DNA from 4 places in the Salinarimonas sp. NSM genome. Region 4 is predicted to be linked to each of the others. Evidence: predicted binding sites of a transcription regulator. Region 4 holds the regulator's gene; each other region holds the start of a gene.
The links. Region 4 encodes PhoB, which activates phosphate uptake and scavenging genes when phosphate is short. Its sites were predicted from a motif close to TGTCATNNANCTGTCAT; they were not measured.
Positions count from the first base shown of each region.

Region 1: ACTZWW_RS18810 (DapH/DapD/GlmU-related protein) is a predicted target of PhoB. The motif match lies at 2,998-3,014, and genes of this name have one in related genera.
Region 2: ugpB (sn-glycerol-3-phosphate ABC transporter substrate-binding protein UgpB) is a predicted target of PhoB. The motif match lies at 3,359-3,375, and genes of this name have one in related genera.
Region 3: phnD (phosphate/phosphite/phosphonate ABC transporter substrate-binding protein) is a predicted target of PhoB. The motif match lies at 4,615-4,631, and genes of this name have one in related genera.

Region 1 is NZ_JBQTCJ010000062.1:13,577-21,176, reverse strand. It holds gene ubiB (2-polyprenylphenol 6-hydroxylase) at 1-271, opposite strand, end outside; gene ubiE (bifunctional demethylmenaquinone methyltransferase/2-methoxy-6-polyprenyl-1,4-benzoquinol methylase UbiE) at 285-1,037, opposite strand; gene mutM (bifunctional DNA-formamidopyrimidine glycosylase/DNA-(apurinic or apyrimidinic site) lyase) at 1,178-2,062, shown strand; gene ACTZWW_RS18820 (TIGR02301 family protein) at 2,079-2,492, opposite strand; gene ACTZWW_RS18815 (NUDIX hydrolase) at 2,489-2,932, opposite strand; gene ACTZWW_RS18810 (DapH/DapD/GlmU-related protein) at 3,081-3,698, shown strand; gene phnF (phosphonate metabolism transcriptional regulator PhnF) at 3,711-4,469, opposite strand; gene phnG (phosphonate C-P lyase system protein PhnG) at 4,572-5,027, shown strand; gene phnH (phosphonate C-P lyase system protein PhnH) at 5,029-5,658, shown strand; gene ACTZWW_RS18790 (carbon-phosphorus lyase complex subunit PhnI) at 5,663-6,766, shown strand; gene ACTZWW_RS18785 (alpha-D-ribose 1-methylphosphonate 5-phosphate C-P-lyase PhnJ) at 6,763-7,600, shown strand, end outside.
Region 2 is NZ_JBQTCJ010000061.1:7,403-15,002, reverse strand. It holds gene ACTZWW_RS18630 (sn-glycerol-3-phosphate import ATP-binding protein UgpC) at 1-73, opposite strand, end outside; gene ugpE (sn-glycerol-3-phosphate ABC transporter permease UgpE) at 84-932, opposite strand; gene ugpA (sn-glycerol-3-phosphate ABC transporter permease UgpA) at 944-1,825, opposite strand; gene ugpB (sn-glycerol-3-phosphate ABC transporter substrate-binding protein UgpB) at 1,952-3,274, opposite strand; gene ACTZWW_RS18610 (YbaK/EbsC family protein) at 3,632-4,114, shown strand; gene ACTZWW_RS18605 (response regulator) at 4,134-4,577, opposite strand; gene ACTZWW_RS18600 (BLUF domain-containing protein) at 4,590-5,051, opposite strand; gene ACTZWW_RS18595 (glycine zipper domain-containing protein) at 5,122-5,394, opposite strand; gene ACTZWW_RS18590 (carboxyl transferase domain-containing protein) at 5,470-7,077, opposite strand; gene mdoH (glucans biosynthesis glucosyltransferase MdoH) at 7,164-7,600, opposite strand, start outside.
Region 3 is NZ_JBQTCJ010000046.1:14,675-22,274, forward strand. It holds gene ACTZWW_RS16020 (saccharopine dehydrogenase NADP-binding domain-containing protein) at 1-997, shown strand, start outside; gene phnE (phosphonate ABC transporter, permease protein PhnE) at 1,010-1,825, opposite strand; gene phnE (phosphonate ABC transporter, permease protein PhnE) at 1,825-2,661, opposite strand; gene phnC (phosphonate ABC transporter ATP-binding protein) at 2,658-3,488, opposite strand; gene phnD (phosphate/phosphite/phosphonate ABC transporter substrate-binding protein) at 3,570-4,520, opposite strand; gene recG (ATP-dependent DNA helicase RecG) at 5,019-7,133, opposite strand.
Region 4 is NZ_JBQTCJ010000016.1:47,405-55,004, forward strand. It holds gene ACTZWW_RS08555 (carbohydrate ABC transporter permease) at 1-426, shown strand, start outside; gene ACTZWW_RS08560 (ABC transporter ATP-binding protein) at 763-1,803, shown strand; gene ACTZWW_RS08565 (MGH1-like glycoside hydrolase domain-containing protein) at 1,828-3,114, shown strand; gene ACTZWW_RS08570 (ferredoxin--NADP reductase) at 3,138-3,944, opposite strand; gene phoB (phosphate regulon transcriptional regulator PhoB) at 4,088-4,804, opposite strand; gene phoU (phosphate signaling complex protein PhoU) at 4,827-5,564, opposite strand; gene pstB (phosphate ABC transporter ATP-binding protein PstB) at 5,597-6,439, opposite strand; gene pstA (phosphate ABC transporter permease PstA) at 6,466-7,600, opposite strand, start outside.

The DNA.
Region 1 (7,600 bases), on a different contig from region 4:
GATCGCGCGCGGCCTGGAAGCCGACGATGTCCGGGCGCGTCGCAAGAAACTGACCGAACTTCACGTAGGAGGGCCCGAGCCGAACGAGCGCCGCCGAGAGGCGGCTGCGCGACGAGCCCGCGTCCCTGCGCTCGACGAGACGGGCGAGCCTCAGCCCGAGCCGCGGCAAGGGCGGCAGCACGGACGGATCGACGAGGCCGAGCGCGCCCTCACGGGCGAGCACGAAGCCGGCGCGCGCCATGCGCGCGATGTGGATGGCGGCACCGATCACGAAGCGACGCCCATCAGATCTTCCAGCCCGAATGCAGGCGCACGATCCCGCCGGTCATCGGCCGGTGCGACACGCGCCGGAAGCCCGCCTCCTCGATCATGTCGGCGAAGACGCCCGGCGTGGGGAAGCGACGGATCGATTCGACGAGGTAGCGGTAGCTCTCCGCGTCCCCCGTCACCGCCTTGCCGATGCGCGGGATGACGTTGAAGGAATAGGCGTCGTAGATCCGGTCGAAGCCCGGGATGTCGGGCATCGAGAACTCGAGGCAGAGAAAGCGCCCACCGGTCTTGAGCACGCGGTGCGCCTCGGCGAGCGCGGCCTCGATGCGCGGCACGTTCCTGATGCCGAAGGCGATCGTGTAGGCGTCGAAGCGCCTGTCCTCGAACGGCAGGACCTCGGCGTTCCCCTCCACGAAGGTGGCGCGCGACCCGTAGCGCGCGCCCGCCCGCTCGCGGCCCACCGCGAGCATCTCGGGATTGATGTCGAGGACGGTGACGTGCGCCGCCGGCCCGGCCTCGTCGAGGACGCGGAAGGCGACGTCGCCGGTGCCGCCGGCGACGTCGAGATGGGCGAAGGGCCGCGTGCGCGCCGGGCGCAGCGACGCGACCATCGCATCCTTCCAGGCCCGGTGGAGGCCCGCCGACATCAGGTCGTTCATCAGGTCGTAGCGCCGCGCCACCGAGCGGAACACGTCGTCGACGAGGCCCTGCTTCTCCCCGAGCGAAACCGTCCTCTCGCCGAAGTGCGTCGTCGTCTCGTCCACCATCGCGTCCACCGTTCTCGCGCTCGCGCACCCTGCGTCGCCCGGAGACATAGCGAAAGCCGCGGGCCGAGGCTATCTGATCTAGGCGCGCGGGCCGCATTTCCCACCCGCGCCCCCCCGCGACACGCACGCCAAGCCGAGACATGCCCGAGCTTCCCGAAGTCGAGACCGTCCGCCGTGGGCTCGAGCCCGCCATGGTGGGCGCGCGGTTCACGCGGGTGGACCAGCGCCGGCCCGACCTGCGCTTCCCCTTCCCGCCACGGTTCGAGGCGCGGCTCGCGGGCGCCGAGGTGCGCGCGCTGTCGCGCCGGGCGAAGTACCTGATCGCGGATCTCTCCACCGGCGAGAGCCTGATCATGCACCTGGGCATGACGGGCCGGTTCACGGTGGAGCATGCGCACGCCGTGATCACGCCCGGGGAGTTCCACTACGCGCCGGGCACGATGCCGCTGCACGACCACGTCGTGTTCGAGTTCGACACCGGCGCGCGGGTCACCTACAACGACGTGCGCCGCTTCGGCTACATGGACCTGGTGCCCTCGGCGGGGCTCGCCGAATGCAGGCACTTCGCCGGTCTCGGCATCGAGCCGCTCGGCAACGCGCTCTCCGGCGAGACGCTGGCCGCGCTCTTCCACGGAAAGATCGCCCCGCTCAAGGCCGCCCTCCTCGACCAGCGGCTGATCGCGGGGCTGGGCAACATCTACGTCTGCGAGGCGCTCCACCGCGCGCGCCTGCATCCGGAGGCGCCGGCGGGAAGCGTGGCGACGAAGACGGGGCGCCCGCGGGCGAGCGCGCATCTGCTGGCGCAGGAGATCCGCGCCGTGCTGAGCGAGGCGGTCGCCGCCGGCGGCTCGACGCTGCGCGACTTCGCCCACGCGGACGGCTCGCTCGGCTATTTCCAGCACGGGTTCAAGGTCTACGACCGGGAGGGCGAGCCGTGCACGGCGCAGGGGTGCGGCGGGACGGTCGAGCGGATCGTGCAGTCGGGCCGCTCGACGTTCTACTGCGCGCGCTGCCAGATTCGCTGAGCCACACGCGCCGGCCTCACCCCCCGAAGCGCCGCGCCACCGCCCGCGAGAGCCGCTCGCCCTCGGCGAGGTAGCCCGCGATCGCGCGCTCCGCGGCGGGCGTGCAGACGCGATACGTCAGCGCGAAGGCCCGGTAACCGCGGTTGTAGGCGCCGGCGAGCCGCCCGGCGCGCACCTCGCCCTCCGCATCGATGAGCCCCTGCATGCGCGCCGGCCATTCGGGCGCGTCGACCGCGCCGCAGAGGTCGCGCAGGAAGGCGAGCGAGCCCATGACCTCGGAGAGGCGCAGGAGCTCCGCCTCGTAGGCGGGCGGCGGCGCGGGCGCCTGCTCCGCGGGAGCGGCGTCCTGGGCGCGGGGGGGCGTCGCGGGCGCGGAAAGGAGCAGCGCGGCGAGTGCCGGAACGAGCGCACGGGCGAGCGTATGCCTCATCGCGTGCCCTCGGCCATGGCGATCGCCGCGCGCACGATGTCCGGGAGGCCGGGCGTCGTCGGCAGCCGCTCGGCCTCGGCGCCGTCGGCCCAGACGATCTCGAGAGCCTCGGGGCCGGTCTCCCCCTCCCCCGAGCGCCAATGCGCGGCGTGCGCCTGGATGACGAAGTGCGAGGCGACGCGGCCCGCCTCGTCGCGCAGGATGATCTCGACGGGGCGGATCGGCCCGATGATCGCGGCCGTGACGCCCACCTCCTCGTCGAGCTCGCGCAGCGCCGCCTCGGCGAGGGTCTCGCCGGTCTCGACGAGGCCGCCGGGCAGCGTGAAGCGCCCGCGCATCGGCTCCTTGCCGCGTGCGGCGAGCAGCACGCGCCCGTCACGCACGACGGCGACGCTCGCGGCGAGGAAGGGGCGGATGGGGGCGAGGCGTTCGTCTGTCACGGATCGGTTTGTCGCCAATCCGGCGGCGAAGGGCAAGGCCGGGATTGCACGAAGGCCGGCGCGACCGTCACCGAACCGTCGGACGCCCGCGCTAGAAAGCCGGCTCGGCGTCCGGGATGCGGCCGCCGCCTTGCCCGGGGCCCCGCCGATGAAGCGCCTGTCCGAGACACCCCTCGTCCACCCCGACGCCGGCGTCGCCGCGACGCGGCTCGGCCGATACACCGAGGTCGGCGCGCGCACGCGGCTCGTGGAGAGCGTGCTCGACGACTATTCCTACATCGTCGAGGACGGCGAGATCGCCTGCACGACGATCGGCAAGTTCGGCTCCATCGCGCGGGCGGTGCGCATCAACCCGGGCAACCACCCGATGGAGCGGGCGAGCCAGGCGCACTTCACCTATCGCGCATCCGCCTACTGGCCCGACGAGGAGGAGGACGAGGCGGGCTTCTTCGACCGGCGCCGCGCCTCCCCCGTGACGATCGGCCACGACGTCTGGATCGGCCACGGCGCAATCGTCCTGCCCGGGCGCACGATCGGCACGGGCGCGGTGGTCGGCGCGGGGGCGATCGTCACGAAGGACGTCGCGCCGTACACGATCGTCGTCGGGAACCCCGCCCGTCCGGTGCGCCGACGCTTCCCGGAGCCGATCGCGGAGCGCCTCCTCGTGCTCGCCTGGTGGGACTGGGACCACGAGCGCCTGCGCCGGGCGCTGCCGGATTTCAGGGGGCTGGGGGTGGAGGCGTTCCTGGAGAAGCACGGGGGGTGAGGCGGCACGACCTCACCACTCCACGACCATCTCCACCCGGTCCGCCGGGAACAGCGCCCGCGTCGCCTGGATGCGCAGACCCTCCGCGTCGACGTTGACGTTGTCGAGGACGAGCAGGATGCGGCCCGGGGAGAGGTCGAGGGCGGCGGCGTCGTCCGGCCCGGCGGGGCGGGCGCCGACCGTGCTGGCGAGGCGGCGGTAGTCGGGCACACCCATCGCCGCGTAGGCGCGCGTCAGGGAGCCGGTCTCGCGGAAGCGGGCGTCGAGGCCGGCGAAGCGGGGGAGCGGGAAGAGGTTGGTGGCGAGCGCGATCGGCGTGCCGTCGGCCGAGCGCGTGGTGACGAGCTCGAGCACCGGCGCGCCCTCGGCGATCCCGAGCCGCTCCGCCGCCCAGGCGTCGGCCGGTCGCTCCCGGGCCGAGATCAGCACGCCGCCGGCCTGACGCCCGGCGCCGGAGACGATCTCCGTGAAGCGCGTGCGCGGACCGATCGGGTAGGCGAGCGGGAGGGCCTCGACGAAGGTGCCGCGCCCCTGGGTCGCGCGCACGAGGCCGCGGGAGGCGAGAACGCCGAGCGCGCGGCGCACGGTGTGGCGGTTCACGCCGAATCGCTCGGCGAGCTGCGTCTCGGCGGGGAGCCGGTCGCCGGGAGCGAGGCGGCCGGCGCCGATGTCGGCCTCCAGCCCGTCGACGATCTGCCGCCAGGCGGCGACGCCCTCGCCGCGGACGAGGGAGGGAGGGTCGGCTCGGGAGGCGGGGTCGGATGGCGGCATGTCATCGAAACTTCATTTGACCCGATTGGCTGATTGTCTATATCACTAGACAACACAGATCGCCACCGCCAACTCCACCCCGGCGACCCTCCGGAGCGGCGCATGCCCCCCGATGCCTCCCCACCCTCCCTCGAAGCCCGGCAGGCGGCGATGCGCCTGTGCGCACTCGCCCGCACGGACGAGCTCGAGACCGCGCTCGCCACGCTCGACGCACCCCGCACGGTCTCCGACCTGCGCCGGCCCGAGACCGGGCTCGTCATGCTGCGCGGGCGCATGGGTGGGGACGGGCGTCCGTTCAACGCCGGCGAGGCGACGGTGACGCGGGCGGCCGTGCGGCTGCCGTCGGGCGAGGCGGGTTTCGCCTACCATCTCGGCCGCGACGCCGCCCGCGCCCGCAAGGCGGCGATCCTCGACGCCCTGTTCCAGGCCCGGCCGCAGGCCGTCGAGGCGGCGCTCGCGCCGGTGGAGGCCCGTATCGCCGCGGAGCGCGCCGGAGAGGCGCGCCGGGTCGCGGCGACGAAGGTCGATTTCTTCACCATGGTCCGCGGGGAGGATTGAGATGCGCGCCGCCGCCGACCCGTCGCACCGAGGCCTCGCCGCCGGCGCCCTCGCGCCCGGCTTCGCCGACCCCGTCCTAGACGCGCAGGCCGTGTTCCGCGCGGTGATGGAGGCGCTCGCCCGGCCCGGCACGCCGCAGCGCCTCGCGCTCTCGCTGGCACCGCCCTCCCCGCTGCCGCCCGCGCTCGCCGCGATCGCGCTCGCGCTCGCCGACCACGAGGCGCCGCTGTGGCTCGACGCGGCGCTCGCGGCCGAGCCCGCCGTGGCGGGCTGGCTGCGCTTCCACACCGGCGCGCGGATCGTGGCCGACGGCCGCGAGGCCGCCTTCGCGCTCGTCTCCGATCCGGCGACGCTGCCGCCCCTCGACCAATTCGCGCTCGGGGAGCCGGCCTATCCCGACCGTTCGACCACCCTCGTCCTCGCCTGCACGCGCCTCGAGGCCGGTCGCGGCCTCGTGCTCAAGGGCCCCGGCATCCGCGACGTGGCGCGGCTCGACGCGGTGCCGCTGCCCGAGGGCTTCGTCGCCCGCTGGCGGGCGAACGGCGCGCTGTTTCCCCGGGGCGTCGACGTGATCCTCGCCTCGGGCGACCGGATCGTCGGCCTGCCGCGCACCACCACGATCCGGGAGTGAGCGCATGTACGTCGCGGTGAAGGGCGGCGAGGCCGCCATCGACAACGCCCACGCGCTCCTCGCGGACGCACGCCGCGGGGACCGCTCCGTCCCCGAGATCGGCACGGACCAGATCGCCGGGCAGCTCGCGCTCGCCGTCGACCGGGTGATGACGGAGGGCTCGCTCTACGACCGCGACCTCGCGGCGCTCGCGATCAAGCAGGCGCGGGGCGACCTGATCGAGGCGATCTTCCTCCTGCGCGCCTTCCGCACCACGCTCGCCCGCTTCGGCTACGCGCAGCCGGTGGACACGGGGGCGATGCGCGTGCGCCGGCGGGTGTCGGCGACCTACAAGGACCTGCCGGGCGGCCAGGTGCTGGGGCCGACCTTCGACTACACCCATCGCCTGATCGACTTCGCGCTCGCCGCCGGCGTCGAGCCCCCGCCCGCGCCGGAGGCGCCCGTCGCCGAGGCGGGCGTGCGCATGCCGCGGGTCACGGACCTCCTCGCCGGCGAGGACCTGATCGAGCGCGAGGCGCGCGCCGCGGACGACGCGCCCGTCGCCGACCTCACCCGCGCGCCGCTCGCCTTCCCCGCGGACCGCGACTTGCGCCTGCAGGCCCTGGCCCGTGGCGACGAGGGCTTCCTGCTGGCGCTCGCCTACTCGACGCAGCGCGGCTACGGCCGCACCCATCCCTTCGTCGGCGAGGTGCGGATCGGCACGGTCGAGGTCGAGTTCGTGCCCGAGGAGCTCGGCTTCGCAGTGCCGCTGGGCGAGATCGACGTCACAGAGTGCCAGATGGTGAACCAGTTCAAGGGCTCGGCCGAGGTGCCGCCGCAGTTCACCCGCGGCTACGGCCTCGGTTTCGGGCAGAGCGAGCGCAAGGCGATGGCGATGGCCCTCGTCGACCGGGCGCTGCGCGCCGGCGAGCTCGACGAGGAGCGCCGGAGCCCCGCCCAGGACGAGGAATTCGTCCTCGCCCATGCCGACAACGTCCAGGCCACGGGCTTCGTCGAGCACCTGAAGCTGCCGCACTACGTCGACTTCCAGGCCGAGCTCGAGCTCGTGCGCCGCATGCGCGCCGAGGTCGCCGAGCGGCATCGCGAGAGCAAGGAGGCCGCGGAATGACCGCCGCCGTCGCGACCACCCCCGCCGCGCCCCCCGCCGTCGAGACCGGCTACAACTTCGCCTATCTCGACGAGCAGACGAAGCGGATGATCCGCCGCGCGATCCTCAAGGGCATCGCGATCCCGGGATACCAGGTGCCCTTCGCCTCGCGGGAGATGCCGATGCCCTACGGCTGGGGCACCGGCGGCGTGCAGGTGACGGCCTCCGTCATCGGGCCCTCCGACGTGCTCAAGGTCATCGACCAGGGGTCGGACGACACGACGAACGCGGTCTCGATCCGCAAGTTCTTCGCGAAGACCGCCCGCGTCGCCACCACGACCCGCACGCGCGCGGCGACCGTCATCCAGACCCGCCACCGCATCCCCGAGGAGCCGCTGGCGGAGGGCCAGGTGCTCGTCTACCAGGTGCCGATCCCCGAGCCGCTGCGCTTCCTGGAGCCCCGCGAGACCGAGACGCGCACGCTCCACGCGCTCGCCGAGTACGGCCTGATGCACGTGAAGCTCTACGAGGACATCGCCCGCCACGGCCACATCGCCACGACTTACGCCTATCCGGTGGAGGTGGCGGGCCGCTACGTCATGGATCCCTCGCCGACCCCGAAGTTCGACAACCCGAAGATGGAGATGTCGCCGGCGCTCCAGCTCTTCGGGGCCGGACGCGAGCAGCGCATCTACGCGGTGCCGCCGTACACCCGGGTGCGCTCGCTGGACTTCGAGGATCATCCCTTCACGGTCCAGCGCTTCGCCGAGCCCTGCGCGCTCTGCGCGGCGACGGGCGTCTACCTCGACGAGGTCGTCCTCGACGACCGCGGCGGGCGCATGTTCGTGTGCTCCG
Region 2 (7,600 bases), on a different contig from region 4:
CGAGCGAGACGCCGTGGATGACCTTCGTGTCGCCGTAACGCTTGACGACGTCGCGGATGCCGATGCCGGCCATGCCCGTTCTCTCACTTCTCGGTTTCGACGAGGCCCTTCACGAAGAGCCTCTGCATGACCAGGATGACGGCGACCGGGGGCAGCAGCGCGAGGATCGCCGTCGCCATGACGAGGTGCCAGTGCGGCTGCTCGTCGGAGACGTTCACCATCCGGTAGATGCCCATGACGATGGTGGTGTAGCTCTCGTCCGTCGTGATGATCAGCGGCCAGAGATACTGGTTCCAGCCGAACAGGAACATGATCACGAAGATCGCCGCGATGTTGGTGCGCGAGAGCGGCAGCAGGATGTCGCGGAAGAAGCGCATCGGCCCCGCGCCGTCCATGCGCGCCGCCTCCGCGAGTTCGTCGGGGATCGTCAGGTAGAACTGCCGGAACAGGAAGGTGGCGGTGGCCGAGGCGACGATGGGGATCGTGAGGCCGGCATACGAGTTCAGCATGCCGAGGTTCGCGATCACCTCGAAGGTCGGCAGGATGCGCACCTCGACCGGCAGCATCAGCGTGAGGAAGATGATCCAGAACGCAACCATCCGGAAGGGAAAGCGGAAGTAGACGATCGCGAACGCCGAGACGAGCGAGACCGCGATCTTCCCCGTGGCGATGAGGAGCGCCATGATGAACGAGTTGAGCAGCATCAACCCCACCGGCGTGCCGCCGGCCTGGGACATGCCCGCCGAGAGCAGCTGCGAGTAGTTCTCGATCAGCCGGTCGCCGGGCAGGAGCGGCGCGGTGCCCGACATCAGCGCCGCCTGCGGGTGGGTCGATGCCACGAAGGCGACCCATACGGGGAAGAGCACGATCGCGACGCCGAGCCCCAGGACGAGGTGGCGCAGGATCGTGAGGACGGGACGGTTCTCGACCATGGCGGCGCTCCTCAGTACTGCACGCGCCGCTCGATCCAGCGGAACTGCATGAAGGTCAGCACGATGACGATCGCCATCAGGACGACCGACTGCGCGGCGGATCCGCCGAGATCGAGCCCGACGAAGCCGTCGGAATAGACCTTGTAGACGAGGATCGTCGTCGCCTGGCCGGGTCCGCCGGAGGTCGTCGCGTGGATGATCTGGAAGGTGTCGAAGAAGGCGTAGGTGACGTTGACGACGAGCAGGAAGAAGGCGGTCGGCGAGAGCAGCGGGAAGACGATCGTCCAGAAGCGCTTCATCGGCCCCGCCCCGTCGATCGCCGCCGCCTCGATCAGGGACTTCGGGATCGCCTGCAGCCCGGCGAGGAAGAAGAGGAAGTTGTAGGAGATCTGCTTCCAGACCGCCGCGACGACGACGAGGATCATCGCCTGGCCGCCGTTGAGCAGGTGGTTCCAGTCGATGCCGACCGCGCGCAGCGCGTGCGCGAACAAACCGATCGAGGGATTGAACAGGAACCACCACAGCACGCCGGCGACGGCGGGCGCGACGGCGTAGGGCATCACGAGCAGCGTCTTGTAGCCCGACGCGCCCTTGATCACCCGGTCGGCCATCACCGCGAGGAGCAGAGCGAGCGACAGCCCGATCGCGGTCACCGCGACCGAGAACACGACCGTCACCTGGAAGGCGTTCAGGTAGAGCGGATCGCTGAACAGCCGCTCGAAGTTGGCGAGCCCCACGAAGGTGGTGCGCAGCCCGAACGGGTCCTGGCGCAGCACCGACTGGTAGAGCGCCTGCCCCGCCGGCCACAGGAAGAAGACCGCCGTGATCGCGAGCTGCGGCAGGAGCAGCGCGAGCGGCAGCGCGAAGCCGCGGAAGGTGACTTTCTTGTGCATGGGCGGGTCCGGTCGCGAGCGCCCCGACAGCGCGAGCGGGAGAGCCGGATCGGCACGCGGACGCGTCGCCGGCAAAAGGAGGACGCCGCCCGTGGAGGGCGGCGTCCCGTGGAGAGGCGCGTCGCCTCAGCCGTTGTCGGCCTCGAACTGGCGCAGCAGCGCGTTGCCGCGCTCGACGGCCGTGTCCAGAGCCTCCTTCGGGGTCTTCTGGCCCGACCACACGAGCTCCAGCTCCTCGTTGATCACGTCGCGGATCTGGACGAAGTTGCCCAGGCGCAGGCCGCGCGAGTTGCCGGTCGGCTCGTTGAGGGTCATCTGCCGCACCGAAACGTCGGTGCCGGGGTTCTGCGCGTAGAAGCCCTGGCTCTCCGAGAGCTCGAAGGCGGCCTGCGTGATCGGCAGGTAGCCGGTGTCCTGGTGCCACTGCGCCTGGACGTCGGGCTGCGACAGGTACTCGAAGAACGCCGCGACGCCCTCGTACTCCTCCGCCTCGTGGCCCTGGAGCACCCACAGGGTGGCCCCGCCGATGATCGAGTTCTGCGGCGCGCCCGGAACGTCGTCGTAGTAGGGCAGCATCGCCACGCCGACCTCGAAGTCGGTGTTGGCGTTCACGCCCGCCTGCGCGGCCGAGGAGTTCATGTAGATCGCGCACTCGCCCGAGTAGAACAGCGGCGCGGAGTCGGACTGGCGGCCACCGTACTTGAACACGCCCTCGTCGGCCCAGCCCTTCATGTTGGAGATGTGGCGCACGTGGAGGTCGCTGTTGAAGGCGAACTCGGTCCCGAGGCCGTTGAAGCCGTTGTCGAGGGTCGCGAGCGGGACGTCGTGGTAGGCCGAGAAGTTCTCGATCTGCACCCAGGACTGCCAGCCGGTCGTGAAGCCGCAGGTGGCGGCGCCGGACTCGATGATGGCGCGCGAGGCCGCGACGACCTCGTCCCAGGTCTGGGGCGCGGTCTCCGGATCGAGGCCGGCGGCCTCGAAGACATCCTTGTTGTAGTACATCACCGGCGTGGACGAGTTGAACGGCATCGAGAGCATGTTGCCCTCCGGATCCGCGTAGTAGCCGACCACCGACGGGAGGTACTCCGACGGATCGAAGTTCTGCCCGTGGTCCTGCATCAGCTGGTAGACCGGGTAGATCGCGCCCTGGGCCGCCATCATGGTCGCGGTGCCGACCTCGAAGACCTGCACGATGTGCGGCTGCTCGCGGGCGCGGAACGCGGCGATCGCGCCCGTCATCGTCTCGGTGTAGTTGCCGCGGTAGACCGGTACGACCTCGTACTCGTCCTGCGTGGCGTTGAAGCCGGCCGCGACGGCGGCGGTCTTCTCGCCGAGCTCGCCGCCCATGGCGTGCCACCACTGAAGCTGCGTCTGGGCGCTGGCGGCGCCGGCGGCGAGCAGGATCGCCGTGGCCGAGGTGCCGGCCAGGATCGTGCGGGTGAAGGACATGGACGTCTCCCGTTTCGTAAGAGGCCCGTCGCCCCGGGCCGTGCGGGCCGGGGACGCGACGTGAGCGCCTTGTCGTGACGCTTCGTAACGGCCCTGTGACACTGAGCCGGCTAGCCGATAGGCGGCGGGACGGCGGAGGGGCAGGACATCACAAATGCAATTAACGATATTGATCGGTTGGTGCGATCGCGGCCCGTCGGGTCACCACGGCGACGCAGGAGCGATGTCGCGCCGCGCGATCGACCCCCTGTCACGTGGAAGAGCGCCCCGCCGCGCGACCGCGCACGGGGACCTCGGGTTCTGGACCTTCGCGCTTCGTCACGCTAAGCGGGGCGGCACGCATCGGAGCTCTTCGCCATGTCCCTCGACAGCGTGCGCGCCTTCCTCGCCGAGCGCGCGCCCGACATCGCCGTCATCGTCACCGAGGCCTCGAGCGCGACCGTCGCGGAGGCCGCCGCCGCGCACGGCGTCGAGCCGGCGCGTATCGCCAAGACGCTCACGCTCGCGATCGGCGAGCGCGTCGTGCTCGTCGTCGCCCGCGGCGACGCTCGTCTCGACAACAGGAAGATGAAGGCGACGTTCGGAGCGAAGGCGAAGATGCCGGACGCGCAGACGGTGGCGACCCTCACGGGCCACCCGGTCGGAGGCGTCTGCCCGTTCGGGCTGGCGACCGATCTGCCGGTCCATTGCGACGTGTCGCTGAAGGCCTTCGACGTCGTGGTGCCTGCGGCGGGCGCGACCAACGCCGCGGTCCATATCGCACCCGAGCGGATGGCCGCACTCGTCGGCGCGACCTGGGTCGACGTCTGCCAGGACCCGTCCGCCGCGGACGGCGGCTGACGAGGCCGCCTCGCTCGCCTCAGAGCACGTCCTGCAGGCTCTTGGGTGCCCAGTCGTTGACGATGCGCCGGCGCTTGGCCTGGCGGCGGAGGACGGATTTCAGCTTCTGCTTGAGCAGCGCGATGTCGAAGGGCTTGAGCAGGAAGGCGTCGACGCCCGCCGCGTGGGCGGCCGTCACCTGCTCGAAGGTGATCGAGGTCTCGGTGAGGATGAAGGCGATCTTGAACATCTCCTCGTCGCTCTTGACCGTGCGCAGCACCTGGAGACCGTCCACGGGCTCGAGGTCGAGGTCGCAGACGATGAGGCCGTAGCTGCCGTTGCGGATCATCTCGATGCCCTCGACGCCCGAGGGGGTGACGTCCACGTCGGCGAAGCCCAGGCGCAGGAAGATCTCGGCCACGAGCCGGCCGATCTTGGCGTTGTCGTCGATGATCAGGACCGAGGGAAACGGATCGTCTGACATCTGATCGCTCCCTCAGGTCAGGGCCTCGATGCCGCGCTTGGCCAGCAGGCACTGCTGGAGCGCGAGCATGCACTCGTGGACCTGCATCGGCTTGGGCGTGCCGCGCGCGAAGGCCTCGTCCAGCGCGTACTTCTCGAGCACCTCCTGGGTCATGAGGTTGCGCTCGAGCAGCTCCAGCGAGGGCAGGAGCTCGCGGCGGGGAATCTCGCGCCACTCGATGATGCGCACCTCCTTGTGGCGGTTGTCCGAGGAAATCCGCTTGAACGTGGTGTTCAACGCGTCGCGGTCCCCCTCCAGCATGTGGCCGAACCACCCGCGGTCGAGGACGAGGATCGAGGTGATCAGGCCGAACTCGTTCTGACGCCGGCTCGAGCGCACCAGCCGATCGAGCTGCTCCGCCCGTTTCGCCTGATCGCGATCGAGGGTGCAGCGGCTGAAGTAGCTGATCCGGCTGAGGCTGGAGCGGTTGAGCATGGGGCCTGTCGCATGACGTTCGACCCCACGCTCGCATCATGCGGATAAAAATCGGTAAAGCGGCGCTGCCTCAGCGACACTGCACGGCGACGCGGCGCCCGCGTGAGTCGATCGCGGTGCACGCGCGCGGCGTCGTCTCCGCACCGATGATCGCCCCTGCGGCGCCGCCGATGACGCCCCCGACGAGCGCCCCCCCCACGCTGCGCGTCGCCGCGCCACCGACGACCGCACCGGTTCCGGCGCCGATCGCGCCTCCCGTCAATGCGCGATCCGTGCGGGAATAAGGGCTGCAAGCGCCCAGGACCAGCACGAGAGCCAAGCAGGCGAGGAGCGATGCCTTCATGACGAGCCTCCCGAAGAGCGTCGAAGCGGACGAGCGCCGATCAACGCCGGGAAACGGCCGCGGTTCCCGCCCCCCTCACATTCGGAACACGCCGAAGCGTGTCTGCGGAATCGGCGCGTTGAGGGTCGCCGAGAGCGCCAGCGCCAGCACGCGGCGCGTCTCGGAGGGGAGGATCACGCCGTCGTCCCACAGCCGAGCCGTGGCGTGGAAGGGCGAGCCTTCGGCCTCGTACTTGTCGCGGATCGGCGCCTTGAAGGCCTCCTCCTCCTCCGCCGTCCAGGACTTCCCCTCCGCCTCGATGTTGTCGCGTCGCACGGTCGCGAGCACCGAGGCCGCCTGCTCGCCGCCCATCACGGAGATGCGGGCGTTGGGCCACATGAACAGGAAGCGCGGGGAATAGGCGCGCCCGCACATGCCGTAATTGCCCGCGCCGAAGGAGCCGCCGACGATCAGCGTGAGCTTCGGCACCTGCGCGCAGGCCACCGCCGTCACGAGCTTCGCCCCGTCCTTGGCGATGCCGCCGGCCTCGTACTCGCGCCCGACCATGAAGCCGGTGATGTTCTGCAGGAACAGGAGCGGGATGCCGCGCTGGCAGCACAGCTCGACGAAATGCGCGCCCTTCTGCGCGCTCTGCGAGAAGAGGATGCCGTTGTTGCCGATGATGCCCACCGGCATGCCGTGGATGCGCGCGAAGCCGGTGATCAGCGTCGTGCCGTAGAGGCGCTTGAACTCGTCGAATTCCGAGCCGTCGACGAGGCGGGCGATCACCTCGCGGATGTCGTACTGCTTCTTGAGGTCGGTAGGGACGACGGCGTCGAGCTCGTCCTCGCCGTAGGCGGGCTCGACCGGCTCGGCGAGCGCGAGGTCGACGCGCTTGACGCCGTTGAGGTTCGCGACGATCCGCCGGACGATGGCGAGCGCGTGCGCGTCGTCGGTGGCGTAGTGGTCGGCGACGCCCGAGAGGCGGGCGTGCACGTCGGCGCCGCCGAGGTCCTCGGCCGAGACCACCTCCCCCGTCGCCGCCTTCACCAGCGGCGGGCCGCCCAGAAAGATCGTGCCCTGGCGGCGCACGATCACCGTCTCGTCGGACATCGCCGGCACGTAGGCGCCGCCCGCCGTGCACGAGCCCATCACGCAGGCGATCTGCGGGATGCCCATGCCGGACATCTGCGCCTGGTTGTAGAAGATCCGCCCGAAATGCTCCCGGTCGGGGAAGACCTCGGTCTGGTGGGGCAGGTTCGCACCGCCGGAATCGACGAGGTAGATGCAGGGCAGGCGGTTCTCGCGGGCGATCTCCTGGGCGCGCAGGTGCTTCTTGACCGTCATCGGGTAGTAGGTGCCACCCTTGATGGTCGAATCATTGCAGACGATCATGCATTCGCGGCCCGACACCCGGCCGATGCCGGCGATCACGCCGGCGGAATGGATCGCGTCCTCGTACATGCCCCAGGCGGCGAGCGCGCCGATCTCGAGGAAGGGCGCGCCCGGATCGAGGAGGCGCATCACCCGCTCGCGCGGCAGCAGCTTGCCGCGCGCGAGATGCCGCTCGCGCGCCTTCGCCGGCCCGCCGGCGGCGACCTCCGCCCGACGCGCCCTCAGATCCGCCGCGAGCGCGGCCCAGGCGGCGCGGTTCTCCTGCGCTTCATGGGACGAGAGGTCGATCTGCGAGGCGATGACGGGCACGGGCGGGTCTCCGGGGACGCGGTGAGGCGACCCGCGGGTTATGCGGCAGCCGCAGGCGGATCACAAGCGGGGGGAGCCCCCGCCGCTCACGCCGCCTGTGCCTGCGGCGGCGGCGGGCGAACCCGGTCGAGCAGCCGCGCGATGCCCTCGCGCCGCGAGAGCAGCGCCACGGTCTCGGCGCGGTCCATCTCGGCGAGCCCCTCCTCCACGCTCTCGGCGGCGTCGAGCCGGGCGAGCGCGACGACGAAGGCTGGGTCGACGCCGATGCGGCCCGCGGGCGCGGCCGGCAGCATCGCGACGTGCAGCGCCGTCAGCGACGGCGTGTCCAGCAGGCGGGTCACCGCCGGCCGCTCGGCCCCCAGCGCCGCGGCGATCTCGCCGCGCAGGGCGCGGGCGCGCACCAGCATCGGCGGGGCGGCGCGCTCCTCGGGCGTGCGCAGCAGGCCGGCGGCGGCGATCCGCGGCGCGGGACGTGCGGTGAGGCCGGAGAGCGGGATCGCGAGCAGCAGGCCGATCACCGCCG
Region 3 (7,600 bases), on a different contig from region 4:
CTGGCGCCCGGGCGGGCCGACGGCGGTGTTCGGGCACGGCGCCAACCCGGGGCTCGTCTCGCACTTCGTCAAGGCGGCGCTCCTCCAGGCCGCCGAGAGCGTCGAGCCGGGGGCGGTCCCGCCGACGAGCCGTGTGGGCTGGGCGGAGCTCGCGCGCACGCTCGACGTGCGGGTCGTCCACTTCAGCGAGCGGGACACGCAGGTGTCGTCGATCCCCCGCCGGCCCGGGCACTTCCACAACACCTGGAGCATCGTCGGCTTCATCGAGGAGGCGAGCCGGCCGAGCGAGATCGGCTGGGGCACGCACGAGCGCACGCTCCCACCCGGCGCCCGCGCGCACGGGCACGGGCCCGGCAACGCGCTCTACGTGCCGCGCCCGGCGGTCGGTGTCGGCATCCGCAGCTACGTCCCGCGCGGGGGCGCGATCATCGGGATCGCGCTGCCGCATTCGGAGTGCATCACGACGAGTGAGTACCTCACCGTCTCGCAGGACGGCGTCGCCGTCTACCGCCCGACCGTGGCCTACAGCTACCTGCCGTGCGACGCCGCGCTGAGCAGCATCCTCGAGGTCGGCATGCAGGGCTGGGCGATCCCCGAGAACGCCGTCATCCTCAACGAGGACATCGTCACCGGCGCCGACGAGCTCGGCGTGCTGATGCTCGGCCCGCGGATCGGCGGGCTGTGGTACGGGTCATATCTCGACGTGGCGAGCTCCCGCGCGGTGCTCCCGGGGCACAACCCGACGGCCGTCCAGGTCGCGGCCGGCGCGCTCGGCGCGCTCGTGTGGGTGCTGCGCAACCCGGCGCGGGGCTTCTGCGAACCGGAGGACCTGCCCTTCGCCGAGGTGCTGGAGACGGCGGGTCCCTACCTGGGAGAGCTGCGCGGCGTCGCGACCGACTGGCTGCCGGAGCCGGCCGAAGCGCGCCTCTATCCCGAGATGCGGCCGGACGGGGAGGATCCGTATCAGTTCGCGCGCTTCCTCGCGCGCAGCGGCTGAGGCGCCCGGCCGTCAGATGATGGTCGCGCGCACCTTGGCCGAGACCCACTCCGAGACGACGACGGTCGCGAGGATGACGATGAAGATCACCGTCACCTCCGACCAGGCGAGGCGCGCGAGCGAGGAGTTGAGCTGCACGCCGATGCCGCCCGCGCCGACGAGGCCCAGCACCGCGGACTCGCGGATGTTGATGTCCCAGCGGAAGACCGAGACGCCGGCGAAGGTGGGCAGGATCTGCGGCACGATGGCGTAGTCGATGACCTGTGCCCCGCGCGCGCCGGTGGCCTTGACCGCCTCGACCTGGCTCTCGTCGATCTCCTCGATCGCCTCATAGAGCAGCTTGCCGACGAAGCCGATCGAGCGCAGCCCGATGGCGATGATGCCGGCCAGCAGCCCCGGGCCGATGATCGCGACGAGCAGCAGCGCCCAGATCAGCGAGTTGATCGAGCGCGAGGCGACGATGACGAAGAGCGCGATCGGCCGCGCGAAGGCGAGGCTCGGCGTGGTGTTGCGCGCCGCCAGGAAGGCGATCGGCACGGCGATGACGATGCCGAGCAGCGTGCCGAGCGTCGCGATGTTGAGCGTGTCCCACAAGGGCGCCCACAGCCGCTCCATGTAGGACCAGCGCGGCGGCCAGGCGCGGTCGAGCAGGTCCGCCGCCTGTCGGGGCGCGTCCAGGACGAAGAACCAGATCGTGTCGCGCGTCATCACCTGGAAGGCGAAGACCGTGAGCGCCACGAGCGCGAGCCAGCCGGCATAGGCGGCGAATTGCTCGCGCGTGGTGCGGCGCGTCCAGACCGGGCGATCGGCGACGTGGGAGACCGGCATCACTGGATCCGCTTGCGCAGCCAGCTCGAGGAATACTCGGCGGCCATGACGATGAGGATGATGAGGAGCAGCACCGCGGCGGCGGTGTCGTACTCGTAGCGGTCCATGGCGACGTTGAGCGTCGCCCCGATGCCGCCAGCGCCGACGATGCCGATCACCGCCGATTCGCGGAAGTTGATGTCGAGCCGGTACATCGAGAGCCCGACGAGCCGCGGCAGGACCTGGGGTTGGACGCCCCAGTTCAGCACCTGCCACCAGCCGGCACCGGTGGCGCGCATGGCCTCGGCCTGGGCCTCGTCGATGTCCTCGATGTCCTCCGCGAGCAGCTTCGCCATGAAGCCGATCGTCGCGAAGGTCAGCGTCAGGAAGCCGGCGAAGGGGCCGAAGCCGAACATCGCCACGAGCAGGATCGCGATGATGATCTCCTGGAAGGAGCGCGACACGGCGACGATGGCGCGGCACACGGCGTAGACCGGCAGGGGCGCGATGTTGCGCGCCGCCCCGATGCCGATCGGGATCGACAGGATCACCCCCGCGACGGTGGACGTCAGCGTCATCGTCAGGCTCTCGACGAAGCCCTTGACGATGTCGGTCGAGCGGGAGGTGAAGTCCGGCGTGAGGAAGCCCTGCACGAAGCGCAGGCCGCGCTCCATGCCCTCCGCCACGCGTGCCCAGTTCACCTCGACGGTCGAGATCGCGAGCGCGAGGTAGAGCGCGAAGCCGCCGTAGACGACGAGCCGCAGCCAGCCGCGCTGGATGAAGATCGGCGGGCGCTTCCAGCGCCGCCCGGCGAGCGGGGCGGAGGGGCGCGCGGCGAGCGGGGAGGGCGCGTTCATGCCGCGCCCGCTTTCGCGCGCGCCTCGAAGTCGGCGGCGTCGGCGGCGTCCCGCGCCGTCTCGTCCGCCTCCTGGCGCATGGCCTGCCAGTCCTCCGAGCCGTAGATGGCGGTGAGCGCCGCCTCGTCGAGCGCCTCGGGTGGGCCGTCGAAAACGACCTCGCCGGCACGCAGGCCGACGATGCGGTCGACGAACATCTTGGCCAGCAGCACGTCGTGGATGTTGATGATCGCCGGCAGCCGCCGCTCGCGGCAGATCTCGCAGATCAGCCGCATGATCTGGCGCGACGTCTTCGGGTCGAGCGAGGCGGTGGGCTCGTCGACGAGCAGGAGCTCCGGGTCCTGCTCCAGCGCTCGCGCGATGCCCACCCGCTGGCGCTGCCCGCCCGAGAGCGCGTCCGCGCGCTTGTCGACGTGATCGGTGAGCCCGACGCGATCCAGCAGCGCGAAGGCCTTGTCGACGTCGGCCTGCGGGAAGCGCCGCAGGAACGAGCGCCAGAACGGCACGTAGCCGAGCCGTCCGGACAGGACGTTCTCCATCACGGTCAGCCGCTCGACGAGCGCGTATTCCTGGAAGATCATGCCGATGCGCCGGCGCACGCGCCGCAGGTCGGCGCGGCCGGCGCGGGTGATCTCGCGCTCGCCGAGGAAGACCTTGCCGCCGGTCGGCTCGACGAGCCTGTTGACGCAGCGGATCAGCGTCGACTTGCCGGCCCCGGACGGCCCGATCAGCCCGACGACCTGGCCCGACGGCACCTCGAACGAGACGTTCGTCAGGGCCCGGTCGCCGGTCTTGTAGCGCTTGGTCAGGCCCTCGACGCGCAGCATGCCACTCTCCCCCCGTTTCGCGACGGGCGACGCGCCGCCCGAGGGCGCCGCGTCGCCGAGATCTCTCCCTCGTGGGCGAGATCAGTTGCAGGTGTACTCGACGCCGTTGGCCTCGTCGATCTGGCGGATGACGGCCCAGTTCTCCTGGAAGGAGATCTCGATGAACTGGTCCTCGCCGTTGCGGCCGAACTCCTCGGCGAGCGCGGTGCCCTCCCAGTCGTAGGAGAAGAACGCGTCGCGGATCTGCTGCTGCAGCTCGGGCGCGAGGTTGTAGACGACGCCGTAGCCCGTGGTGGGGAAGGTCTGCGAGGTGTAGATCACCGAGAGCTGGTCGGCGTTCACCACCCCGCGATCGAGCATGCGCGCCTTGACCGAGTTGGCGATCGCGGCCGCCGGGTAGTCCTTGTTGGCGACGCCGAGGATCGAGTTGTCGTGGGCGCCCGAGAACACCGGCTCGAAATCGGTCCCGGCGGTCATGCCGAACTCGGAGGCGAGCAGGGCGGAGGGCGCCTTGAAGCCGGAGTTCGAGGTCTCGGAGGTGAAGGCCATCTGCTTGCCGCGGATGTCCTCGACGCTCTCGATGCCCGAGCCCGGATAGGTGATGATCTCCATCTCGTAGCCGTAGGAGCCGTCCGCGGCCGCCATCATGGCGAAGGGACGGAAGCCCGCGCAGGCGACCGCGAGCGGGTTGGAGCCCGTGTTGAAGCCCGCGATGTGCAGGCGCCCGGCGCGCATGGCCTCGATCTGCGCGGCGTTCGACTGGACGGGGAAGAACTGCACGTCCTTGCCGGTCGCCGCCTCGAGATGCTCCAGGAACCCGGCCCACACCTCGGCATAGACCGCGGGGTCCTCGACCGGCGTGTAGGCGAAGATCAGCGTGCCGGGATCGATCTGCTGCGACGGATCGCTCGGGATGTCGGCGACGAGATCGCCGTCGGCGTCGGTGAAGCGATCGCCGAGCGTGAACTCGGCCTGGGCGGCGCCCGTCGCGACGAGCAGCGCCGCGGCGGCTGCGAAGGTGCGGAAGTACATCGGCGTGACCCCTATGGCTGGCGGCCTTGTCACCGGCGTCGCGCGCGGCTCGCGTGACGTCCCGTGCGGCTCCTGGCCCGGTTACTTTCCGCGGATGACAGTCCCGTGACAAGTGCGCGACGGTGGTGAGGCGTGAGGTCGCGGGGGAGGGGGCAGGGATGGTGGGGGCGAGCGCGATCGGGCGTGTTGTTAATTGTCGATATTCATGCTCTCGTGCACGTCAGAAGAGATCTTCGCTATGGCGAGGAATGGTTTACTGCATGGAGCGAGGTCTCTCATGACGATGCTCACCTACGAGGACTTCCGCGGCTCGCTGGAGCGCGAGGACGGGCGCTGGGAAGGGCGCCGAGCCGGCCGTTCGAGCGCGCGCACGGCATGCGGCCGGGCCGGTGATCGTGGCCGGGTCGGTCGCAAGGGGAGCAGTCTCGACGATGCGGGCATCTTCCCTGATGGAAGATGCTCGATACAACACGCCGCAGCCGAGGGCGGGCGCGCCCCTCACCCCGCCCCCAACGTCCTGACCGCCGCATCCCGCGAGAACAAATACAACAGCACCCTGAGCGCCTCCCCCCGCTCCCCCGCCAACCCCGGGTCGCGCTCCACCACCAGCCGCGCATCGTCCCGCGCCGTCTCGAGCAGCCGCCCGTCCGTCTCCGGACGCAGGAGCTTGAAGCCCGGGAGCCCCGATTGCCGCGTGCCCAGCACCTCGCCTTCGCCGCGGAGCTTCAAATCCTCCTCGGCGATGCGGAAGCCGTCCTCCGTCTCGCGCATGATCTCGAGCCGCGCCCGGGCGGTCTCGCCCAGCGGGCCCTTGTACAACAGCAAGCACGTCGAGGCCCCCGAGCCGCGCCCGATGCGCCCGCGCAGCTGGTGGAGCTGCGCCAGCCCGAAGCGCTCGGCGTGCTCGATCACCATGATCGTCGCCTCGGGCACGTCGACGCCGACCTCGATCACGGTGGTGGAGACCAAGAGCGTCGTCTCCCCCGCCTGAAACCGGCGCATGGCCTCGTCCTTGTCGCGGCCGGGCATGCGGCCGTGGATCACGCCCACCTTCTCGCCGAACCAGCGGCCGAGGTCCTCGGCGCGCTCCTCCGCGGCGGCGAGGTCGATGGTCTCGCTCTCCTCGACGAGCGGGCACACCCAGTAGACGCGCGCGCCGGCCTCCATGGCGCGGCCCAGTCCCTTCACCACCTCGCCGATGCGGCCCAGCGCGACGAGCTTCGTCTGGATCGGCTGGCGGCCCGGCGGCTTCTCGTCGAGGACCGAGACGTCCATGTCGCCGAAATAGGTGAGCGCCAGCGTGCGCGGGATCGGGGTCGCGGTCATGACGAGCACGTCCACCGCCTTGCCCTTGGCGCCGAGCGCGAGGCGCTGGTGGACGCCGAAGCGGTGCTGCTCGTCGACCACGGCCAGCCCCAGGTCGTGGAACGTCACCTCGTCCTGGAACAGCGCGTGGGTCCCCACCGCGATCTGCACCGTGCCGTCGGCGAAGCCGGCGAGCGCCGCGCGCCGCTCCGCGCCGCGGTCGCGCCCGGTGAGCAGCGCGATCGAGAGGCCGGCCTCGTCGGCGAAGGGCTTCAGGCGGGCGTAGTGCTGGCGGGCCAGGATCTCGGTCGGCGCCATCATCGCCGCCTGCCGGCCGGCCTCGATGGCGCTCGCCATGGCCAACAGCCCCACCACGGTCTTGCCGGCGCCGACATCGCCCTGGAGGAGGCGCAGCATGCGCTTGTCCGACGCCATGTCGGCGCGGATCTCGGCGACCGCGCGGGCCTGCGCGCCGGTGAGCGCGTAGGGCAGGCCGCGCGTGATCGCCTCGACGAGCCGCCCGTCGCCGGCATTGCAGCGCCCCGGCTTGCGGCGGGCGCGGGCGCGCACGAGCGCGAGCGCCAGCTGCGAGGCGAGCGCCTCGTCGTAGGCGAGGCGCCGGCGGGCCGGGTGCGCCGCGCCGGACTCGCCGGCCACGGCCTCCAGGCTCTCGGGCCGGTGGAGGGCGGCGAGCGCCTCGCGAAAGGGCGGGAAGCGCTCGCGGGCGAGGAACGCGGGGTCCTGCCACTCGGGCAGGTCCGGCACGCGCTCCAGCGCCGCGCCGGCCAGCCGCGCGATCATGCGCGAGGAGAGGCCCTCGGTCTGGCCGTAGACGGTCTCGACCGCCGGGAGCGTGTCGAGCTCGGAGAGGTCGACGATCCGGTCCGGATGCACCATCTGCCGGCGGCCGTCGTAGACCTCGAGCTTGCCCGAGACGACCTTGCGCGCGCCGATCGGCAGGAGCCGCTCGATGCGCGCGCGCGGCATGTTGAAGAACACCAGCGCCACGTCCCCGCTGTCGTCGTCGGCGACGACGCGGTAGGGCGCCTTCGAGCGGTTGAGCGGTCCCGGCTGGTGATGCGAGACGGTGACGACGAGGGAGACGGGCTCGCCGATCGGCGCATCCGCGATCTTCCCCGCGACCTTCCGCGAGACGCCCCCGGTGGGGAGGTGGAACAGGACATCGACCACGCGCGCGGGCTGCCCCGGCTCGCCGACGAGCCGGTCGACGAGGGGCGCGATCTTCGGCCCCACGCCGGGCAGCGAGGTCGCGGGGGCGAAGAGCGGATCGAGGACGGACGGGCGCACCGGCGGCGACTCTCGGGCGGTTCGACGGGGTGCGAAGGTGGACGATCGGGGCGGGGAGGGCAAGGCGGCGGGGCGGGACGCGGCCTCCTATGTCGTCAGGCGACGTACATACAGCCTTTGGCTTGCGGAGCGCGAGCCTGGCCGATAGGTTGCCGGCGGCGATCGAGCGAAACGCAAGGGCGGTCCATAGCCCCGCGCCGGGGACGGGCTCCGCGCGCCTGCGGGCGACAGCCTCGTTCGATCGCTGGAGGAGACATGCGATGACGTGGAGCTTTTCACGCCTGACCGTGTCCGTCACGCTGCACAGGGTGCGGAAGACGAGATGGAACCTCGTCTTCCGCGTCGCCCTGAGCGGCTGACGAAACGAGCGGGGGAGGGGAAACCCTTTCCCGTTCACTCCAATGACGAAGATAGCAAGCCTGCGCCGAATGGCAAGCCGCTTCACCCCACACGGCTGCGTATCAGGC
Region 4 (7,600 bases):
ATCCAGATCGGGCTCGACGACACGATCCTCGGTCTCGCCTTTGTCCACACGATGCTGGCGATGCCCTTCGCGGTGCTGATCACGGCCTCGCTGTTCATGGGGGTGCCGGTGGAGCTGGAGGAGGCGGCCTGGACGCTCGGCTGCACGCGCCTCCAGGCCTTCGTGAAGGTGGTGCTGCCGCTGGTGAGCCCCGGCATCGCCGCCTCCGCCGTCTTCGCGTTCGTCGTGTCCTGGAACGAGGTCTTCGCCGCCGCGGTGCTGACGATCGAGAACCGCACGCTGACCGCCTTCCTTCTCCAGAGCCTGGACGTCAGCCCGCTCCACCTCAAGTTCGCCGGCGCGGCGGTCCTCGTCCTGCCGGCGCTGCTCTTCCTGTTCGCGGTGAGGAAGTACCTCTTCGCCATGTGGGGGATCGCCAACCGATGAACGCGCACCCCCCAACACCCGTGCCGGCACACGCTCTTGGCGGGATCCCACGAGCCTGGAACCCTGCACGACGCCCCACACCCCTAGCCCCTCTCCACGAGGGAGAGGGGAACCGCGTCGCGCCTCGTCATGAACGTCGACGCGCGCCGACAACACATGATCGCGAGGACGAGACGTCGATGCAGGCTCTCCCCTCTCCCTCGTGGAGAGGGGCCGGGGGTGTGGGGCGTGCAGAACGGGCTCGAGGTCGATGCACCGCTCCCCCGCGCCGGAGCCGGTCGCCGCTCCGCCGAGCGATCGACGTCCTCCCTCACGGAACCGCAGAGGAGCCCGTCCATGGCTGAGATCACCGTCACCGGCGTGGAGAAATCCTACGGCTCCTTCACCGCGCTCCACGAGATCGACCTGCACGTCGAGGATCGCGAGTTCCTCGTGCTGCTCGGCGCCTCGGGTTGCGGCAAGACCACGCTCCTGCGCTGCATCGCCGGGCTCGAGACCGCCAGCCGCGGCGAGATCGCCATCGGCGGACGGCGCGTCGACCATCTGCCGCCGCGTGCGCGCAAGATCGCGATGGTGTTCCAGAACTACGCCGTCTTCCCGCACCTCACCGTGTTCGAGAACATCGCCTTCGGCTTGCGCATGAAGAAGATGCCCAACGCCGAGGTCGAGGAGAAGGTGCGGCGCGCGGCCACGATGATGCACATCGAGCAATTGCTCGCGCGCTATTCCGGCCAGCTCTCCGGCGGCCAGCGCCAGCGCGTCGCGGTCGCCCGGGCGCTGGCGACGGAGCCGGAGGTGTTGCTCATGGACGAGCCGCTCTCGAACCTCGACGCGCTGCTGCGCCTCGAGATGCGCGCCGAGCTCAAGGGCGTGCTCCAGGAGAGCCGCACCACGACGATCTACGTCACGCACGACCAAGTCGAGGCGATGAGCCTCGCGGACCGGATCGTGGTGATGCATGGCGGCCACATCGTCCAGCACGCCGCCCCGCTCGACGTCTATCGCGACCCGGCGACCCGCTTCGTCGGCAGCTTCATCGGCAACCCGCCGATGAACTTCCTGCCGGCGACGCGGGTGACCGGCGGCTGGTCGGCCGCCGGCATCGTCCTGCCCGGGCCGGACGTGACGCAGGACGCGATCGAGCTCGCCGTGCGGCCCGAGGATCTCGCTCCCGCCGAGACCGGCCTCGCCGGCCGCGTCAAGGTCGTCGAGCCGCTCGGCGCGCATCAGCTCGTGACCATGGACGTCGCCGGCCACCTGTTCCGCGCGGTGCTCGAGAGCGATTTGCCCGTGCGCCCCGGCGAGACACTCACCCTGGCGCCGCGCCCCGAGCGCGTGCGCTGGTTCGATCCGAAGACGCAGGCGGCGATCGCCTGAGCCACCAGCTTGAAGAAGCCCCGCATGACGAACCCCGCACTCGACGAAGACCGCCTGCGTACCGAGGCCCGCGCCATCCTGCGGGAGAACGATCTCGGCGGCTACACCATCCCCACGAAGGGCCTCTACCCCTTCCAGTGGAACTGGGATTCCTGCCTCGTCGCGCTCGGCCTCGCGCACGTGGACGAGGACCGGGCGCTCACCGAGATCGAGACGCTCGTCGCCCACCAATGGCCGGACGGGATGGTCCCGCACATCGTCTTCCACGCCGACCACGAGACCTACTTCCCCGGGCCGGACGTCTGGGGCACCGCGCGCGCGACGCCGACGAGCGGCATCACCCAGCCGCCGGTCCTGGGCTACGCCCTGCGGCGCCTCCTCGACGGCGCGCGCGACGGCGCGATGGTCGCGCCGCGGGTGGCGGCGCTCCTGCCGAAGGTGGCCGCCTGGCACCGCTGGTTCGCGAACGCCCGCGACCCGGAGGCGACCGGCCTCGTCGCCATCCTCCACCCCTGGGAGAGCGGCCGCGACAACGCGATCGACTGGGACGACGCGCTCGCGCGGGTGCCCACGGACGGCATCGGCAGCTACGTGCGCCGCGACACGACCCACGTCGACGCCGCGCAGCGCCCGACCAAGGAGGAGTACGACCGCTATCTCTGGCTCGTGCAGCGCTTCCGCCGGCTCGGCTGGAACCAGGCGGCGCTGCACGACGCCTCGCCGTTCCGGGTGGTCGACCCCGGCTTCAACGCGATCCTCACGCGCTCGGCGGAGGATCTCGCGGCGATGGCGCGGGCGCTCGACGCGCCGGAGATCGCGGCGGAGGCGGAGAGCCAGGCGGCGCGCGGGCGCGCGGCGCTGGACGGGCTCTGGCACGACGGGCTCGGGCAATACGCGGCTTACGACCGCGCCGCCGGCGCCCTCGTCGAGAGCGCCTCGATCGGCGGCCTCCTGCCGCTGATGGCGCTGGAGCCCGGCCATCCGCGCGTCGACGCCCTCGTCGCGCGGCTAGCGGGCCTGCGGGCGGCGGTGAGCCACCCCGTCCCGAGCCACGATCCCGCCGATCCGCGCTTCGACCGCCTGCGCTACTGGCGCGGGCCGCTCTGGCTGATCGCCAACCGCCTCGTCGCCGACGGGCTCGCCCGCCACGGCCGGGCGGAGGCGGCCGCGGAGATCGCGCGCGACGGCCTCGCGCTCGTGGCGAGGAGCGGCTTCGGGGAGTACTTCGACCCGCTCGACGGCCGCGCGCTCGGCGGCAAGCGCTTCAGCTGGACCGCCGCGATGGTGCTCGACTTCCTGGAGATGGCGTGAGCGGGATCGAGCGCGGGTGAGGCTCAGCCCACGAACGCGCGCTCGACCACGAAATGGGCGGGCTTGGCGTTCGAGCCCTCCTCCAGCCCGGCCGCGGTGCACAGCGCCCGGCAGTCGCGCGTCATCTCGATCGAGCCGCAGATCATCACCCGATCGGTCTGCGGGTCGAGGGCCGGCACGTTCAGGTCGGCGAAGAGCCGGCCCGACTCGATCGCGTCCGTGACCCGGAACGGGTGCGGATGCGGCTCGCGGGTTACCGTCGTGTAGAAGGTCAGGCGCGGGGCGGCGATCTCGCCCACCAGCGGATCCTCGACCAGCGCCCGCACGGTGTTCTCGCCATAGGCGAGCTCGGCTACGCGCCGGCAGGACTGCGTGAGGATCACCTCGTCGAACTTCTCGTAGGTCTCGGGATCGCGGATCAGGCTCGCGAAGGGCGCGATGCCGGTGCCGGTGGAGAGCATCCACAGCCGCCTTCCGGGCGCGAGCGCGTCGAGCACGAGCGTGCCGGTGGGCTTCTTCTTGATCAGGATCTCGTCGCCCACGGCGATGCGCTGGAGCCGCTCGGTGAGCGGGCCGCCGGGGACCTTGATCGAGAAGAACTCGAGCTCGTCGTCCCAGCTCGGGCTCGCGATCGAGTAGGCGCGGAACACGGGCTTCTCTCCGCCGGGAAGTCCGATCATGACGAACTCGCCCGAGCGGAAGCGCAAGGAGGCCGGGCGCGTCGTGCGGAAGCGGAAGAGCCGGTCGGTATAGTGCTCGACGAGCACGACGCGCTCGACGTGGCAATCGACGGGCGCTGCGATCGCGCCGGCGGCGGCTGTATCCGACATCGTGGTCCTCTCGTGCGGGCCTCTGGTCAGGGCGCTAATGGCCGAGCTCGGCGACGCACGTGCTCTACCACAGACCCATTTCGCAGCGCACCACGTACGAAACCGAACCCGGGAGAGCAAGCGGGGCGGCTCGCGCGGCTCGTTCAGGCGCCGGGCGCGCCGTCCGCCTTGGCGAAGGTCTCGTCGAAGGAATAGCCCGCCCCGCGCACGGTGCGGATCGGGTCGAGCGTCTCGCGGGTGTTGATCGCCTTGCGCAGGCGCCCGACGTGGACGTCGACCGTGCGCTCGTCGATGTAGACGTCATGCCCCCAGACGCCGTCGAGCAGCTGCTCGCGGGTGAAGACGCGGCCGGGGCTCTGCATCAGGAACTCGAGCAGCCGAAACTCGGTCGGGCCGAGATGCAGCTCGCGGCCGCCGCGGCGCACGCGGTGGGTCTCGCGGTCGAGCTCGATATCGCCGGCGACGAGGGTGTTGGCGATGTGGGCGGGCTTCGTGCGGCGCAGGAGCGCGCGCACGCGCGCCAGCAGCTCGGGCACGGAGAAGGGCTTGACGATGTAGTCGTCCGCCCCGGTGGCGAGCCCGCGCACCCGGTCGCCCTCCTCGCCGCGGGCGGTCAGCATGATCACGGGCAGGCGCTCGGTCTCGCGGCGCGCACGGATTCGACGGCAGAGCTCGATGCCGGAGAGGCCGGGCAGCATCCAGTCGAGGAGGACGAGGTCCGGGATCTGCTCGCGCAGCCGCACCTCGGCCTCGTCGCCGCGGGCGACCGCGTCGACCTCGTAGCCCTCAGCCTCCAGGTTGTAGCGCAGGAGGAGCGTCAGGGGCTCCTCGTCCTCCACGACGAGGATACGCGTGCTCATCGGTCGCTCGCCTCGCGCTCCCTCAGGTCCCGCCGGCGCCCTGCGCCGCGTCGGCGGGCTGCCCGGTCTCGTAGGCCGTGCGGTCCATCTTCGGCCGCTCGGCGGTGATCGGCTGGCCGGTGACGAGGTAGTGGATGGTCTCGGCGACGTTGGTCGTATGGTCGCCGATGCGCTCCACGTTCTTGGCGCAGAAGAGGAGATGCGTGCAGAAGGTGATGTTGCGCGGATCTTCCATCATGTAGGTGAGCAGCTCGCGGAAGAGCGAGTTGTAGAGCGCATCCGTCGCGCCATCGCGCCGCCAGACCTCCAGCGCCTTGTCGACGTCGAGCTGGGTGTAGGCGTCGAGGATGTCCTTGAGCTGGCCGAGCACCATGTCCGACATGCGCTCGACGCCGAGCACGACGCGCTGCGGCTCGAACTGGCCGGAGATGGCGAGCGTGCGCTTGGAGATGTTCTTGGCCATGTCGCCGATCCGCTCGATGTCGGAAGCGATGCGGATGGCGGAGATCACCTCGCGCAGGTCGATCGCCATCGGCTGGCGCCGGGCGATGGTGAGGATCGCCTTCTCCTCGATGTCGCGCTGAATCGTGTCGAGCCGGTAGTCCGTGGTGACGACGGACTGGGCGAGGCCCACGTCGCGGCGCACCAGCGCCACGGTGGCGTCGGCGAGCATCTTCTCGGCGATGCCGCCCATCTCCATGATCGAGCGGCGCAGCTCCTGGAGCTCGGCGTCGAACGATGCGACCGTATGTTCGGACATGGGTCCGTCTCCTCGAGGGCTGGCGGCGCGGCTCAGCCGAAGCGGCCGGTGATGTAGTCCTGGGTGCGCTTGTCACGCGGATTGGTGAAGATCATGTCGGTCGGTCCCTCCTCGACGAGATAGCCGAGGTGGAAGAAGCAGGTCTTCTGCGAGACGCGGGCGGCCTGCTGCATCGAGTGCGTGACGATGACGATCGTGTAGTTCTGCCGCAGCTCGTCGATCAGCTCCTCGATGCGCGCGGTGGCGATCGGGTCGAGCGCCGAGCAGGGCTCGTCCATGAGAATCACCTCGGGCGACACCGCGATGGCGCGCGCGATGCACAGGCGCTGCTGCTGGCCGCCGGAGAGGCCGGTGCCGGTCTCGAGGAGCCTGTCCTTCACCTCGTCCCACAGGCCGGCCTTGCGCAGGGAGGCCTCCACGATGACCGCGATGTCGGCCTTCGACTTGGCGAGTCCGTGGATGCGCGGCCCGTAGGCGACGTTCTCGAAGATCGACTTCGGGAAGGGGTTGGGCTTCTGGAAGACCATGCCGACGCGGGCGCGCAGGGTGACGACGTCGAGGCTGGGATCGTAGATGTCCTTGCCGTCGATCGTGATGTCGCCCTCGACGCGCGCGCCGTCGATCGTGTCGTTCATGCGGTTGAGGCAGCGCAGGAAGGTGGACTTGCCGCAGCCGGACGGGCCGATGAAGGCGGTGACCGCCTTCTCCGGGATGCCGATCGTGAGGTCGTAGATCGCCTGCTTGGCGCCGTAGAAGACCTTTACGTCGCGGGCGTCGACCTTCGACGGATTGCCGATCTCCAACGGTACGCGGACGGTCTCGCGCTTGTCGAGAACGGGCGCCGGGGCATCCGGCGCAGCGGTGGGGGCATGCATGGCGGTCATCTCGTCTCCTCGCTCGCTCACCACTTCCGCTCGAGGCGGTTGCGCAGAAGGATCGCGATCAGGTTCATCAGGATCAAGAAGCCGAGCAGCACGAGGATGCCGGCGGAGGTGCGCGCGACGAAGCCGCGCTCCGGGCTGTCGGCCCAGATGAAGATCTGCGTCGGCAGCGCCGTCGCCGGGTCGAGCAGCCCGCCCGGCGGGCTCGTGATGAAGGCGTTCATGCCGATGAGGAGCAGCGGCGCCGTCTCGCCGAGCGCCTGGGCGAGGCCGATGATGGTGCCCGTCAGGATGCCCGGCAGCGCCAGCGGCAGGACGTGGTGCATCACCACCTCGTGCTTGGAGGCACCGACGCCGAGCGCCGCCTCGCGGATCGAGGGCGGCACCGCCTTGAGCGCCGCGCGCGTCACGATGATCATGGTCGGCAGCGTCATGAGCGCGAGCACCATGCCGCCCACGAGCGGCGCCGAGCGTGGCATGCCGAACCAGCCGAGAAAGACGGCCAGGCCGAGCAGGCCGAAGACGATCGAGGGAACCGCGGCGAGATTGTTGATGTTCACCTCGATGACGTCGGTCCACTTGTTCTTCGGCGCGAACTCCTCGAGGTAGACCGCCGCGGCGATGCCGATCGGGAAGCTGAGGATGAAGCACACCGCGAGCGCGAAGAACGAGCCGACCACGGCGCCGGAGAGGCCGGCGAGCTCGGGGAAGCGGCTGTCGGCGTTGAAGAACAGCGCCGAGTTGAACCGCTGCGCGACGAGGCCCTGCTCCGCCAGCCGGTCGAAGAGCGCGATCCCCCGATCGTCGACGCGGCGGCGGCCCTCGTCGGAGTCCCGCTCGACGAGACCCTTGGCGAGCTGGTCGTAGGGGTCCGAGGCCGGGATCGCCAGCCGGATCGTGGTCCCGATCACGCTCGGGTTCGCCACCACGTAGTCGCGCAGGATGAAGTGCGCGTTGCGGGTGAGGATGTCGCGCGCGGCGCGCAGTTCCGCCGCGTCGACGCCGGGCAGGACCCCGGCGAGCGTGGCCGTGATCAGCTCGCGATACTCGCCGTCGCTCGGGTCCGCCGCATCGACGGCGCCCGGATCGACGAAGATCTCGAGCGCGATCTGCGTCTGCGTGAAGGCGCGGTAGCCGTTCAGCACGAGCGAGCCG